2 regions of the Enterobacter sp. SA197 genome follow, and region 1 is predicted to be linked to the other one. Evidence: predicted binding sites of a transcription regulator. Region 1 holds the regulator's gene; the other holds the start of a gene.
The links. The regulator CRP, encoded in region 1, controls carbon source genes, mostly activating them, when cyclic AMP is high. The targets are predictions, from matches to a motif close to ATGTGANNNNNNTCACAT.

Region 2: the regulator CRP is predicted to act here: its motif matches at 1,934-1,951, upstream of M1D91_RS22330 (PTS mannitol transporter subunit IICBA).

What each region holds. Positions count from the first base shown of each region.
Region 1 is NZ_CP096393.1:4,555,628-4,561,620, reverse strand. It holds gene argD (bifunctional acetylornithine/succinyldiaminopimelate transaminase) at 1-213, shown strand, start outside; gene M1D91_RS21450 (YccS/YhfK family putative transporter) at 210-2,288, opposite strand; gene crp (cAMP-activated global transcriptional regulator CRP) at 2,337-2,969, opposite strand; gene M1D91_RS21440 (OsmC family protein) at 3,278-3,682, shown strand; gene M1D91_RS21435 (phosphoribulokinase) at 4,028-4,897, opposite strand; gene M1D91_RS21430 (YheU family protein) at 4,938-5,156, opposite strand; gene M1D91_RS21425 (hydrolase) at 5,158-5,993, opposite strand, start outside.
Region 2 is NZ_CP096393.1:4,742,417-4,748,409, reverse strand. It holds gene selA (L-seryl-tRNA(Sec) selenium transferase) at 1-860, opposite strand, end outside; gene M1D91_RS22335 (glutathione S-transferase) at 954-1,562, opposite strand; gene M1D91_RS22330 (PTS mannitol transporter subunit IICBA) at 2,096-4,006, shown strand; gene mtlD (mannitol-1-phosphate 5-dehydrogenase) at 4,231-5,379, shown strand; gene mtlR (mannitol operon repressor MtlR) at 5,379-5,966, shown strand.

The DNA of each region.
Region 1 (5,993 bases):
GGCATGGGCCTGCTGATTGGTGCCGGGCTTAAACCACAGTTTAAAGGCCGTGCGCGTGATTTCCTGCTGGCCGCAGCGGATGCGGGCGTCATGGTACTGAACGCTGGCCCTGACGTGATGCGTTTTGCGCCTGCGCTTATCGTTGAAGAGAGTGATATCGAAGAGGGCATGAGCCGTTTTGCCCGGGCGGTCGCGAAAGTGGTTAACGGTTAACGTCGTAACCGGCGAACCAGCCAGATACCGTGATGGGGGCGCTGACGCCAGGCTACCGAAGAGATGGTGTGCATGGTACTCAGGTGTCCCAGAATACGCTGGAGATGCTGCTCCAGCGTGCTCATCGGACCCTGGGTCATGGTCTCCGGTGCCTCCAGAATGTTCACATCCCCTGATTCTCCCGGCCCGTCATACTCCAGCCGTTGCTGGCAGCGTTGTAAGGCAATTTCACATGACTGCAAATAACGTTGGGCCAGGTCCGGCGTAAGCATGGTGTGTTCGCGCGCCAGCGTCGTCATGGCATTAATATGCTCAACGATAAACTGGCTGTGGGTAACCCACAGTTTCATGTCGGAGAGGTAGCGCGTATCGAAGCCGGGCTCCTGCATCGCCTGATTAAGCGAGTTGAATAACGCGTTATGTGCCTGATTAACGCGCATACGCTGGTATGCCAGCGGCGAAGCCTTGGGGTCATTGCTGAGAATAAGCTGGATGGCGTCCTGATAGGTTTCCAGCGCGTCATGGGCGTTACGACGCAGCAGTCCACTTTGCCACTGCGGCCAGAGCCAGACGACGCCGCCGAAGGCAATGAGACAGCCAATCAGCGTATCAATAAGCCGGGCAACGATAAATTGTTCGCCGTTAAGGGTCAGTAGCTGAAGCGTGTACACCGCCGTCAGGGTAAAGCCTACCATCGCCCAGCCGTAGCTTTTGCGAATGATAAGATAACTAACCAGCGTGACGATAAGCATGGTGGTGAGCGTGTAGCCTTCCGGCACGTGGTAGTGCAGCGTGGCACCGGCGATAATAAGCCCCGCCATGGTCCCCGCCGCCCGGTGCAGGATGCGCACCCGTGTTGCGCCATAGCCATTCTGGGTGACAAACATCACCGTCATCATTATCCAGTAGGGTTTAGGCAGATTCAGCGCACTGCCCATCAGACTGGCCACGCTCAGCATAACGCTGAGGCGTGCAGCATTACGCAATGCAGCAGATTTGAAGGAGAGATAACTTTTCAGCGCCGGAATGAGTGGCAGGCGTCGCTGCTTTTCCTCCATCAAATCACGAATATAGAGTGGACGCTGGGTGCGCAGGACACGGGCAATCTGACTGAAGTGCCAGGCGCAGAACTGACCTACCGGGTTGTCCGGATGCTGACGGGCAATTTTTTCCAGTGCGCCTGTCTGCTTGTCCATATTGAAGCGTTGGGGATAACGATGATAGAGGATGTCGTCTGCAATGACCCGTAGCCGTGCCGCCACGGTTTGCGCATTCCAGCGAATCACCTCTTCTGCATGGCTACGCTCTACCAGCTCCTGGACTTCCTTTGGCTGGTGCAGGCTAACGGCTATGTGCTCCTGCAGATCCAGCGCCACCTGAAACACGCGGCGCAGGCGCTTGTAATCACTGTTATGATTTGCCGCCAGCATATGCAGTTGCTGGTAGCACTGGCTTATCATATCTACCGCTTTTTGCTGGCGGGCGAGCAGCGGCGGCAGGGCCTTTTCCGGGTCCGCATGCTGAGTCAGCAGGCTGTATTTAGCCTCGCAATAATCGGCCAGTTGTCGATACAACAAACTCAGCGACTCGCGCAGTGGCTGCTCCCGCCACAGCCAGAACCAGAAGGCGTTAAACGCGCCATACCACAACGTGCCAAGGCTGTAGATGAGCAGTGGCTCCCAGACCGGCATATTTCCCGCAAGGCTCAGGGTGAAGATGGCGGCAATCAGTGAGGCGGGGAGCAACCTGCCATGCAGGGCGCTTATCTCAGCCGTCACCCCCAGCACCAGCGCCAGCAGGGTCAGAATGAGCGGTAGCGGGACGTTTTCGAAAAGGAGGAATTGCACCGCGAGACTGCTACCGGCGAAAAGCGAACCGCCAATGATCACCCGCTTGAAGAAGCGCTTATGCAGCGTGTCGAGACCGGCAATATTGCAACAGGCAGGTACTAACGAGAAGAGCAGCCCTAAATCCAGTCGACCGGCAATCAGGCCAACGGTCACAGGCAGACATAACACCAGCGTTTGTCGCAGTGCGTAGTTGATTTCGGGGTGGTAAATCAGCCTGCGCCACATCGGAAAACAAAAACGGCGCACTGCCTTGAGCAGCGCGCCGTTCGGGGATTAACGTGTTCCGTACACGACGATAGTTTTACCATGCGCGGAGATCAGATTCTGATCTTCCAGCATCTTCAGGATGCGACCAACGGTTTCACGCGAGCAGCCCACGATCTGACCAATCTCCTGACGGGTTATTTTAATTTGCATACCGTCCGGGTGGGTCATGGCGTCGGGTTGTTTCGCCAGATTCAGTAACGTCTGAGCAATACGGCCTGTTACGTCGAGGAAGGCGAGGTTGCCCACTTTTTCCGACGTGACCTGCAGGCGACGCGCCATCTGCGAAGAGAGACGCATCAGAATATCCGGGTTTACCTGGATCAACTGACGGAATTTTTTGTAGGAAATTTCAGCCACTTCACAAGCGGTCTTGGCGCGTACCCAGGCACTGCGCTCCTGACCTTCTTCGAACAGACCCAGTTCACCAATAAAATCGCCCTGGTTCAGGTAAGAGAGGATCATCTCTTTTCCTTCTTCATCCTTGATGAGCACAGCCACTGAGCCTTTGACGATGTAGTACAACGTCTCCGCTTTTTCACCCTGGTGAATCAGCGTGCTCTTCGACGGGTACTTATGAATATGGCAATGAGACAAGAACCATTCGAGAGTCGGGTCTGTTTGCGGTTTGCCAAGCACCATGCGCGGTTATCCTCTGTTATAAGCTGGCTCCAGCCTCAGGATCTGCGCCCTGTGACTGGGGTTGCAATCTGTCTTCCCGATACCTGGGAAGTGCACCGTCAGACGTGTCTGCGGCCTCTAAGATGTGATGTCCTCTGCGTACATGCAGTACATCAATATATCACTGTAGCATCCAGACTGTTTTAGCATAGGTTTTGCCGCCTGTCTCCTGGTGTCTCGCTTCAGCTTGATGCAGGTCGCCTTCCGTTGCGAGTTTTCTTATGTACGCGTAATCTGTAGAGAAAGTTGCTACTGCGGAGTGAAGAAAAATGCATGCGCGTGTGAAATGGGTTGAAGGGTTAACGTTCCTGGGGGAGTCTGCTTCCGGGCACCAGATCCTGATGGATGGTAATGCGGGCGATAAAGCGCCAAGCCCTATGGAAATGGTGCTGATGGCCGCGGGCGGATGCAGCGCGATTGATGTGGTCTCTATTCTGCAAAAAGGCCGTCACGATGTGACAGACTGCGAAGTCAAGCTGACCTCCGAACGTCGGGAAGAGGCGCCGCGTTTATTCACCCACATCAATCTGCACTTCATTGTGACAGGAAAAGCGTTGAAGGATGCGGCAGTATCACGTGCGGTAGATCTCTCTGCAGAGAAGTACTGTTCAGTGGCGCTGATGCTGGAAAAAGCGGTGAATATCACCCATTCGTATGAAGTGATTGAAGCCTGATTGGTGGTGGATATTCTTTCCTGCCCCCGCCGGGCTGAGGGATTTCCCACAAAATAATGCGAGCACGGACAGTCCCCTCTCCTCTTTGGGGAGGGGAAACATGCGGCTCTGGTAGTCATTCCGCTCACCTCAGGTTCCTGGTTTCTCCAGAGATCCAGAACCCGTGACCGAGCCAGGGTTGGCTCATCGCCACAGCCCTGCCCCCCGGCCTTACGGATACACGTCGGTGATTTTCAGCCGGACCCTGTTATCGCGGTGGCTGTATTATTCTCATCACGCAATGTTATCGCTGCAAGATGTACTATTACCGGGGATTTTTCAGCTCAAGGGGATAGGGAACTGAACTCACTCGATCTTCTTACCTTCCATTAATCGCTCTACCAGCGGCGTCATAATAAGCTCCATCGCCAGTCCCATCTTGCCGCCCGGCACTACCAGCGTATTCATATGTGAAATAAATGAACCCTGTAGCATGGCCAGTAGCCAGGGGTAATCAATGCCTTCCAGATTACGAAAGTGAATAACCACAAAGCTTTCGTCGAGAGAGGGGATAACTTTTGCGGCGAACGGGTTTGAGGTGTCAACGGTAGGAACGCGCTGGAAGTTAATATGGGTACGGGAAAACTGCGGCGTAATGAAGTTGATGTAATCCTCCATCGAGCGCACCACCGAATCCATCACGGCTTCACGTGAATGGCCCCGTTCACCCGTATCGCGCACCAGCTTTTGCATCCACTCAAGGTTAACAATGGGAACCACGCCCACCAGCAGATCAACGTGACGCGCCACATCATGCTGCGGGGTGACTACGCCGCCGTGCAAACCTTCATAAAACAGGACATCAGTGGGTTCAGGCAGCGGCTGCCAGGGTGTGAAAGTACCGGGAACCTGGTTCCAGGGAACCGCTTCATCATAGGTATGAAGATATTTTCTCGCCTGACCGGTGCCCGTATGACCGTAATCGACAAACGTCTGCTCAAGCAGACTAAAGTCGTTGGCCTCCGGGCCAAAATAGCTGATATGACGGCCCAGATCGCGTGCTTTGCGGATAGCCATGTCCATCTCTGGGCGCGTGTAACGATGAAAGCTATCGCCTTCAACTTCTGCCGCGTGCAACTCCAGCTGAGCGAAAATTTTACGAAACGCGAGGCTGGTGGTGGTGGTTCCTGCACCGCTGGAGCCTGTTACAGCGATTACGGGATGTTTTGCAGACATAGCGACTCCAGAAATTAGCGATGACTATCGCAGTGAGCTTTTAATCACGAAACTGGGTGCGGGGCATGATATTGACGCTTTCATGTAATTCCGACCACACCAGCACGGCTTCGCCACTGACTAATTGACGTTTCACGTCGGCCACTTTTTGTGCGAACGCGCGCTCATGTTCACCATAATCAGTGCCTTCGCGCAAGACAAAGCTTTCAATAAGATTATCCAGCGTTTCAGGTGCCAGATCCTGCCAGGGAATAATCATCTTAAGACTCCAGCCAGGTGTTAAGCCAGTCAGGGATGCGTTTTTCAAGCCACATCTCTGGTCGCAGCAAGGTGCCGCCCACAAAACCGACGTGACCACCATGTTCGGTCAGTTGATACTCTACGCAGGGTGGCAGCGTCGCCGGATCCGGTATGACGTGGTGATCCATAAAGGGGTCGTCTTTTGCGTGAATAATAAGCGCAGGACGAGCAATTTTATTTAATAACGGCATGGCACTGCACTGACGATAGTAGTCGATGGCATCGGCAAAGCCATGAATACGGGCAGTAATTAAATCATCAAATTCGCGCAGCCGACGGACCCGTTTTAACTGCAACAGATCAATCGGCAGCGTGCCCGGGTAGGCCCGCAGTTTTCTCGACGCGTTGGCTTTCAGTAAATTGAGCAAATAGTGCTGATAAACCCGGGAGAAACCCTTCTCAATATGCGCGCTGCACGCTTCCAGCACCAGAGGAGCGGAAACAATAACGGCGGCATCCAGCGGTGCGCGGTTTCCCTCTTTTGCCAGCAAGCAGGCAAGCATGTTGCCGCCCAGTGAATAACCGACGGCAGCGGTACGGGCCTCACCGAACTCGCGTTTCAGCCAGTGCAGGAACCAGGTGCCGTCTTCGGTTTCACCGGAATGGTAAATGCGGTTCAGACGATTAGGCTCACCGCTGCAGCCGCGAAAATGCATGACCACTCCCAGCCACCCCCGCGCTTTGGCCGCTTCAATCATGCCGTGCGCATACGGGCTGTGCAGACTGCCTTCCAGACCGTGAAAGACGACCAGACGGGGTTTATGTTTTGCCTGATGAGGGTCTTCGCTCCACGCGA
Region 2 (5,993 bases), 190 kb from region 1:
CTTACGCCAGCGGCAATTAACGCCTGCACAAGGGGTTCTTTTGGTAATCCGTACTGGCTTAACTCTACCAGCGAGCCGCTGCCCAGATCGGAAATCACCGGAACATTCAGCTCCTCTGCAAGCGTGACCAGCTCGGCTTCCTCTACCGTGCTGGTAAAGCCTTCAATGTGATAATTGCTGGTATGAACCTTCATCAGCAGCGCGGTGTTCTCATCTACCGCCTGACGGTAATCTTTGGCATGAGTGCGATTAGTGGTGCCCACTTCCTGTAACACGCAGCCCGCCTGGCGCATCACATCGGGAATACGGAACGCGCCGCCAATCTCCACCAGCTCACCCCGTGAAACCACCACCTTTTTGCCGCTGGCGGTTGCCGCGAGCATCAGCAGAACGGCAGCTGCATTGTTATTTACGATGCAGGCATCTTCCGCCCCTGTCAGACGGCAGAGCAGGTCTGCTACCGCCCGGTCCCGGTGGCCCCGCCCGGCATCATGCAGTGAGTACTCCAGCGTCACCGGTGAACGCATGGCCTCGGTGACGGCATCAATGGCGGCCTGCGCCTGCGGCGCTCGCCCCAGGTTGGTATGCAGCACCGTGCCGGTCAGGTTGAAGACAGGGCGTAATGCGCACGCGCTGTCGCTCACCAGCCGCTGATATACCGCCTGCGACCAGTTATCGCACCACGCTGGCAGTTGCCGTGCCTTGCAGACCGTAGCACGCGCCTCTTCCTGTAACTGACGTAACGCATCAGCAACCTGACGGTGACCAAAGGCGGCCAGTAAGGGAGAGAACGCCGCTTCACGTAGCAGGCGGTCGGTTGAAGGTATCTGACTGTAAAGCGACTGAATATCCGTTGTCATGGCTGGGCCTGGCTGAGATTTTCCCCTCCGTCGGGAGGGCTAACGACGAGAGGGGATTGTAGCGCGAGTTGATTCAGGCGCACATAACAGGCATCAATCCTTCGGTGGTTCGGTACGGGCGAAGCTCTCACGCTGAAACAGATTCTCCACCAGTTTCACCAGTTTCGGCCTGTCGACACACCAGCCTGGCGAAACGCGGCGGAAGTTAAGGTAACCAATGGCGCAGGCAATCGAAACCGTTGCCAGATCCAGCGCATCGACCTTCAGCGTGCCGTCGGTGAGATATCCTTCGAGGGCGTCGAGCCCGTTACTGATTTTCTCCCGCTGGCGCAGAAGTTCCGCCTCAGACTGCTGTGCTGCGGGGCGGGCCGTTTCCCTGACGGAGACCAGCGCCGCATCCATAATGCCATCCGCCAGCGCCTCAATCTGGCGGATCCTGAGCGCCGCTTTGGCGTCTGTTGGCAGCATAGGCGGAGCGATACCCAATAAATCAATATATTCAGCAATGATCGGGGAGTCGAACCAGATCTCACCGTCGTCCGTGACCAGCGCCGGCACTTTTCCTAATGGGTTGTACTGCATCACGTTATGGGTCGCGTTATAGGGCTGCTCATTCACAAACTCAAAAGTGATGCCTTTCTCCAGCAGAATAATGGAAATTTTGCGTACAAACGGGCTGGTGTAGCTGCCAATCAGTTTCATTACCGTCTCCTTATCGCCAGCAAAGCCTTAAGTATGTACTAAGGTAAACAAATCCGGCGGCAGCCGTTTCATAAATGTGAAAAGTTGTCTGGCTATGGTGAACCGGTTCCCGTCGCCGCTGATGAGATGAAAGTGAATTACAGGTCGTTGTGTCAGCTAAAACCAGAGTTTGCGACCGATCACACTCAGAAAAGTCCTGGCAAAAATATCTTGTGATGTTGATCACAAATGAATAACAAAAACGCCACCACAAATTGTGATAAGAGTCACATTATTAGGGGTGTCACGCTGTTTATTTGCGCTTTGTTCTTTTTCTACACAACCATTTTGTGACGAATATCACGTTAAAGTACGGTGTCACCCCTGCTTTAACGTGATCTAAGTCACATTGCCGGGCGTCATCTGGACAGTTGGCTGATTCGGTGCGAGATTTCGCATCACAGAACACGGGTCCGGCTACCTCTGCCGCCACGTTAACAACAAAACCTCGGGCTTCCGGCCTGTGCGATAGCAAACATAAGAAGGGGTGTTTTATGTCATCCGATATCAAGATCAGAGTGCAAAGCTTTGGTCGCTTCCTCAGCAACATGGTAATGCCAAATATCGGCGCGTTTATCGCGTGGGGTATCATTACCGCTCTGTTTATTCCAACAGGATGGTTACCAAACGAAACGCTGGCGAAGCTCGTCGGCCCAATGATTACTTATCTGCTGCCGCTGCTTATCGGTTATACCGGTGGCCGCCTGGTGGGTGGCGATCGTGGTGGCGTTGTTGGTGCTATCACTACCATGGGGGTTATCGTCGGTGCGGATATGCCGATGTTCCTCGGCGCGATGATTGCAGGTCCTCTGGGTGGCCTGTGCATCAAGAAATTTGACGCTGCCGTAGACGGTAAGATCAAATCCGGTTTTGAAATGCTGGTGAATAACTTCTCCGCTGGCATCATCGGTATGATCCTGGCCCTGCTGGCGTTTCTCGCCATCGGCCCTGCGGTTGAAGTGCTGTCCCGCGGTCTCGCGGCTGGCGTTAACTTCATGGTTGAGCACGACATGCTGCCGCTGGCGTCTATTTTTGTTGAACCGGCGAAAATCCTGTTCCTCAATAACGCCATCAACCACGGTATCTTCTCGCCGCTGGGTATTCAGCAGTCTAATGAAATCGGCAAGTCTATCTTCTTCCTGATCGAAGCTAACCCGGGTCCGGGTATGGGCGTCCTGCTGGCGTACATGTTCTTCGGTCGTGGTAGCGCACGTCAGTCTGCTGGCGGCGCGGCCATCATCCACTTCCTGGGTGGTATTCACGAAATTTACTTCCCGTATGTGCTGATGAACCCACGTCTGCTGATCGCAGTTATCCTTGGGGGTATGACTGGCGTCTTCACGCTGAGCGTGCTGGGTGGCGGTCTGGTTTCTCCGGCATCTCCTGGTTCCATCCTGGCGGTACTGGCGATGACGCCAAAAGGCGCGTACTTCGCCAACATCGTGGCAATTTTCGCTGCGCTGGTCGTCTCCTTCGTTATCGCCGCGATTCTGCTGAAAACCAGCAAAGTCAAAGACGAAGAAGAGGATATCGAAGCGGCCACTCGCCGTATGCAGGACATGAAAGCCCAGTCTAAAGGTGCAACAGCACTGGCAGCGGGTGACGTGACCAACGATCTCAGTCATGTGCGTAAAATCATTGTGGCCTGTGATGCCGGTATGGGTTCCAGCGCAATGGGTGCAGGCGTGCTGCGCAAAAAAGTCCAGGATGCGGGTCTGACCAACATCTCCGTGACCAACAGCGCCATCAACAGCCTGCCGTCTGACGTTGACCTGGTCATTACTCACCGCGACCTGACTGAGCGCGCCATGCGTCAGGTGCCTCAGGCTCAGCACATTTCGCTGACCAACTTCCTGGACAGCGGTCTGTACACCAACCTGACTGAACGCCTGGTGGCTGCACAGCGCCACGCGGATAACTCGGTCAAAGTACAGAGCAGCCTGCAGGACAGTTTGGATACCAGCAACAGCAACCTGTTCAAATTAAGTGCTGAAAACGTCTTCCTTGGCCGCACCGCCAGCAGTAAAGAAGAAGCGATTCGCTTCGCGGGTGAGCAACTGGTGAAAGGTGGTTACGTTCAGCCTGAGTATGTGGAAGCGATGCTGGAGCGCGAAAAACTGACCCCGACCTATCTGGGTGAGTCTATCGCTGTCCCACACGGCACCGTGGAAGCAAAAGACCGTGTACTGAAAACCGGGGTGGTGTTCTGCCAGTATCCGCAAGGCGTGCTGTTCGGTGAAGAGCCGGAAGATGTGGCCCGTCTGGTTATCGGTATCGCTGCGCGAAACAACGAGCACATTCAGGTTATCACCAGCCTGACCAACGCCCTGGATGACGAAACCGTCATTGAGCGTCTGGCTAACACCACAAGCGTTGAAGAAGTGCTGGCGCTGCTGAAGGCATAAAGTCAGAACGCTCCCCTGAAAATTCGGGCGGCGGGAAGGCAGGTAACACAGGGTACTGGTCATTTTTCTAAGTAACCAGAATCCATGAAGACGCCAACCCACCTGCCGCCCGAACCAAACGGGGGCAAACCTCTCCCTCTGGGGAGAGGGTTTGGGTGAGGAGAAACGCGTGCGGTTCCTCACCCCAGCCCTCTCGGGTAAAAACATTGATGAAGGTTAACACTATGAAAGCATTGCATTTTGGCGCAGGTAATATCGGACGTGGTTTCATCGGCAAACTGCTGGCGGACGCGGGGATTACGCTGACATTCGCCGATGTGAATCAGGTGGTTCTCGACGCCCTTAATGCCCGTCATAGCTATCAGGTGCATGTGGTTGGCGAAAACGAGCAGGTTGATACCGTCTCTGGTGTCAACGCGGTAAGCAGCATTGGTGATGAGGTGGTTGACCTGATTGCGACCGTCGATCTGGTGACGACCGCTGTCGGCCCGGTGGTACTTGAGCGCATCGCCCCGGCCATTGCCAAAGGTCTGGTAAAACGTAAAGCGCAAGGGCTCGACACCCCGCTGAACATCATCGCCTGTGAAAACATGGTGCGCGGTACCACCCAGCTTAAAGGCCATGTTTTTAACGCACTGGCGGAAGAGGATAAAGCCTGGGTCGAAGCCCACGTTGGCTTCGTTGACTCTGCCGTTGACCGTATCGTTCCGCCGTCTGAATCCGCCACCCACGATCCGCTGGAAGTCACCGTTGAAACCTTCAGCGAGTGGATTGTCGACAAAACCCAGTTCAAAGGTGCGCTGCCGGACATTCCGGGGATGGAATTAACCGATAACCTGATGGCGTTTGTTGAACGCAAGCTCTTCACGTTAAACACCGGGCATGCTATAACCGCGTACCTTGGTCAACAGACGGGTCATCAGACCATTCGCGATGCCATCCTGGACGAGAACATTCGTGCGGTGGTGAAGGGCGCAATGGAAGAGAGTGGCGCGGTGCTGATCAAGCGCTATGGCTTCGATGCTGAGAAACACGCCGCGTATATTGAAAAAATCCTCGGTCGTTTTGAAAACCCATACCTGAAAGATGACGTTGAGCGCGTTGGGCGCCAGCCGCTGCGTAAACTGAGCGCAGGCGATCGTCTGATCAAGCCACTGCTCGGCACGCTGGAATATGCGACTGCGCACACTAATCTGGTCAAGGGTATCGCTGCGGCGATGCATTATCGTAGTGAACAGGACCCGCAGGCGCAGGAACTGGCGGCACTGATTGCTGAAAAAGGCCCTCAGGGCGCACTGGTGCAGGTTTCTGGTCTGGATGCCAATAGCGCGGTGGTGGCTGAAGCCGTCGATGCTTACAACGCAAAGGCATGATGCCGAATCTGGCGCGGGACATCCCGCGCCTGTTAACAAAATTGTCAGATATGCAGGCAATAATGGAACTTACACAGGCTTTCGAAAACCGTGTGCTCGAGCGTCTGAATGCTGGCAAAACCGTACGAAGCTTTTTAATTGCCGCCGTGGAGTTACTCACCGAGGCGGTAAATATTCTGGTGCTTCAGGTCTTCCGCAAAGACGACTATGCAGTGAAATACGCTGTAGAGCCGTTGCTTGACGGAGATGGACCGCTGGGCAATCTCTCGGTGCGCCTGAAGTTAATTTATGGGCTTGGCGTACTCAGCCGCCCGGAGTATGAGGATGCGGAGCTGCTGATGGCGCTGCGTGAAGAGCTCAATCATGACGGCACCGAATATGGATTTACCGATGATGAAATTCTGGGTCCTTTCGGTGAACTGAACTGCGTGTCTGCCCTCCCTCCTGTCCCGCTTTTTGATACCAGCGACCCTGACCTGTACGCGATGCAGAAGCAGCGCTACCAGCAGGTTGTCCGCTCAACCATGGTGCTCTCTTTGACCGAGCTGATTTCTAAAATCAGCTTGAAAAAGGCGTTTCAGAAGTAAGCCTGCGCGCATTCGTGTATCCTTTGT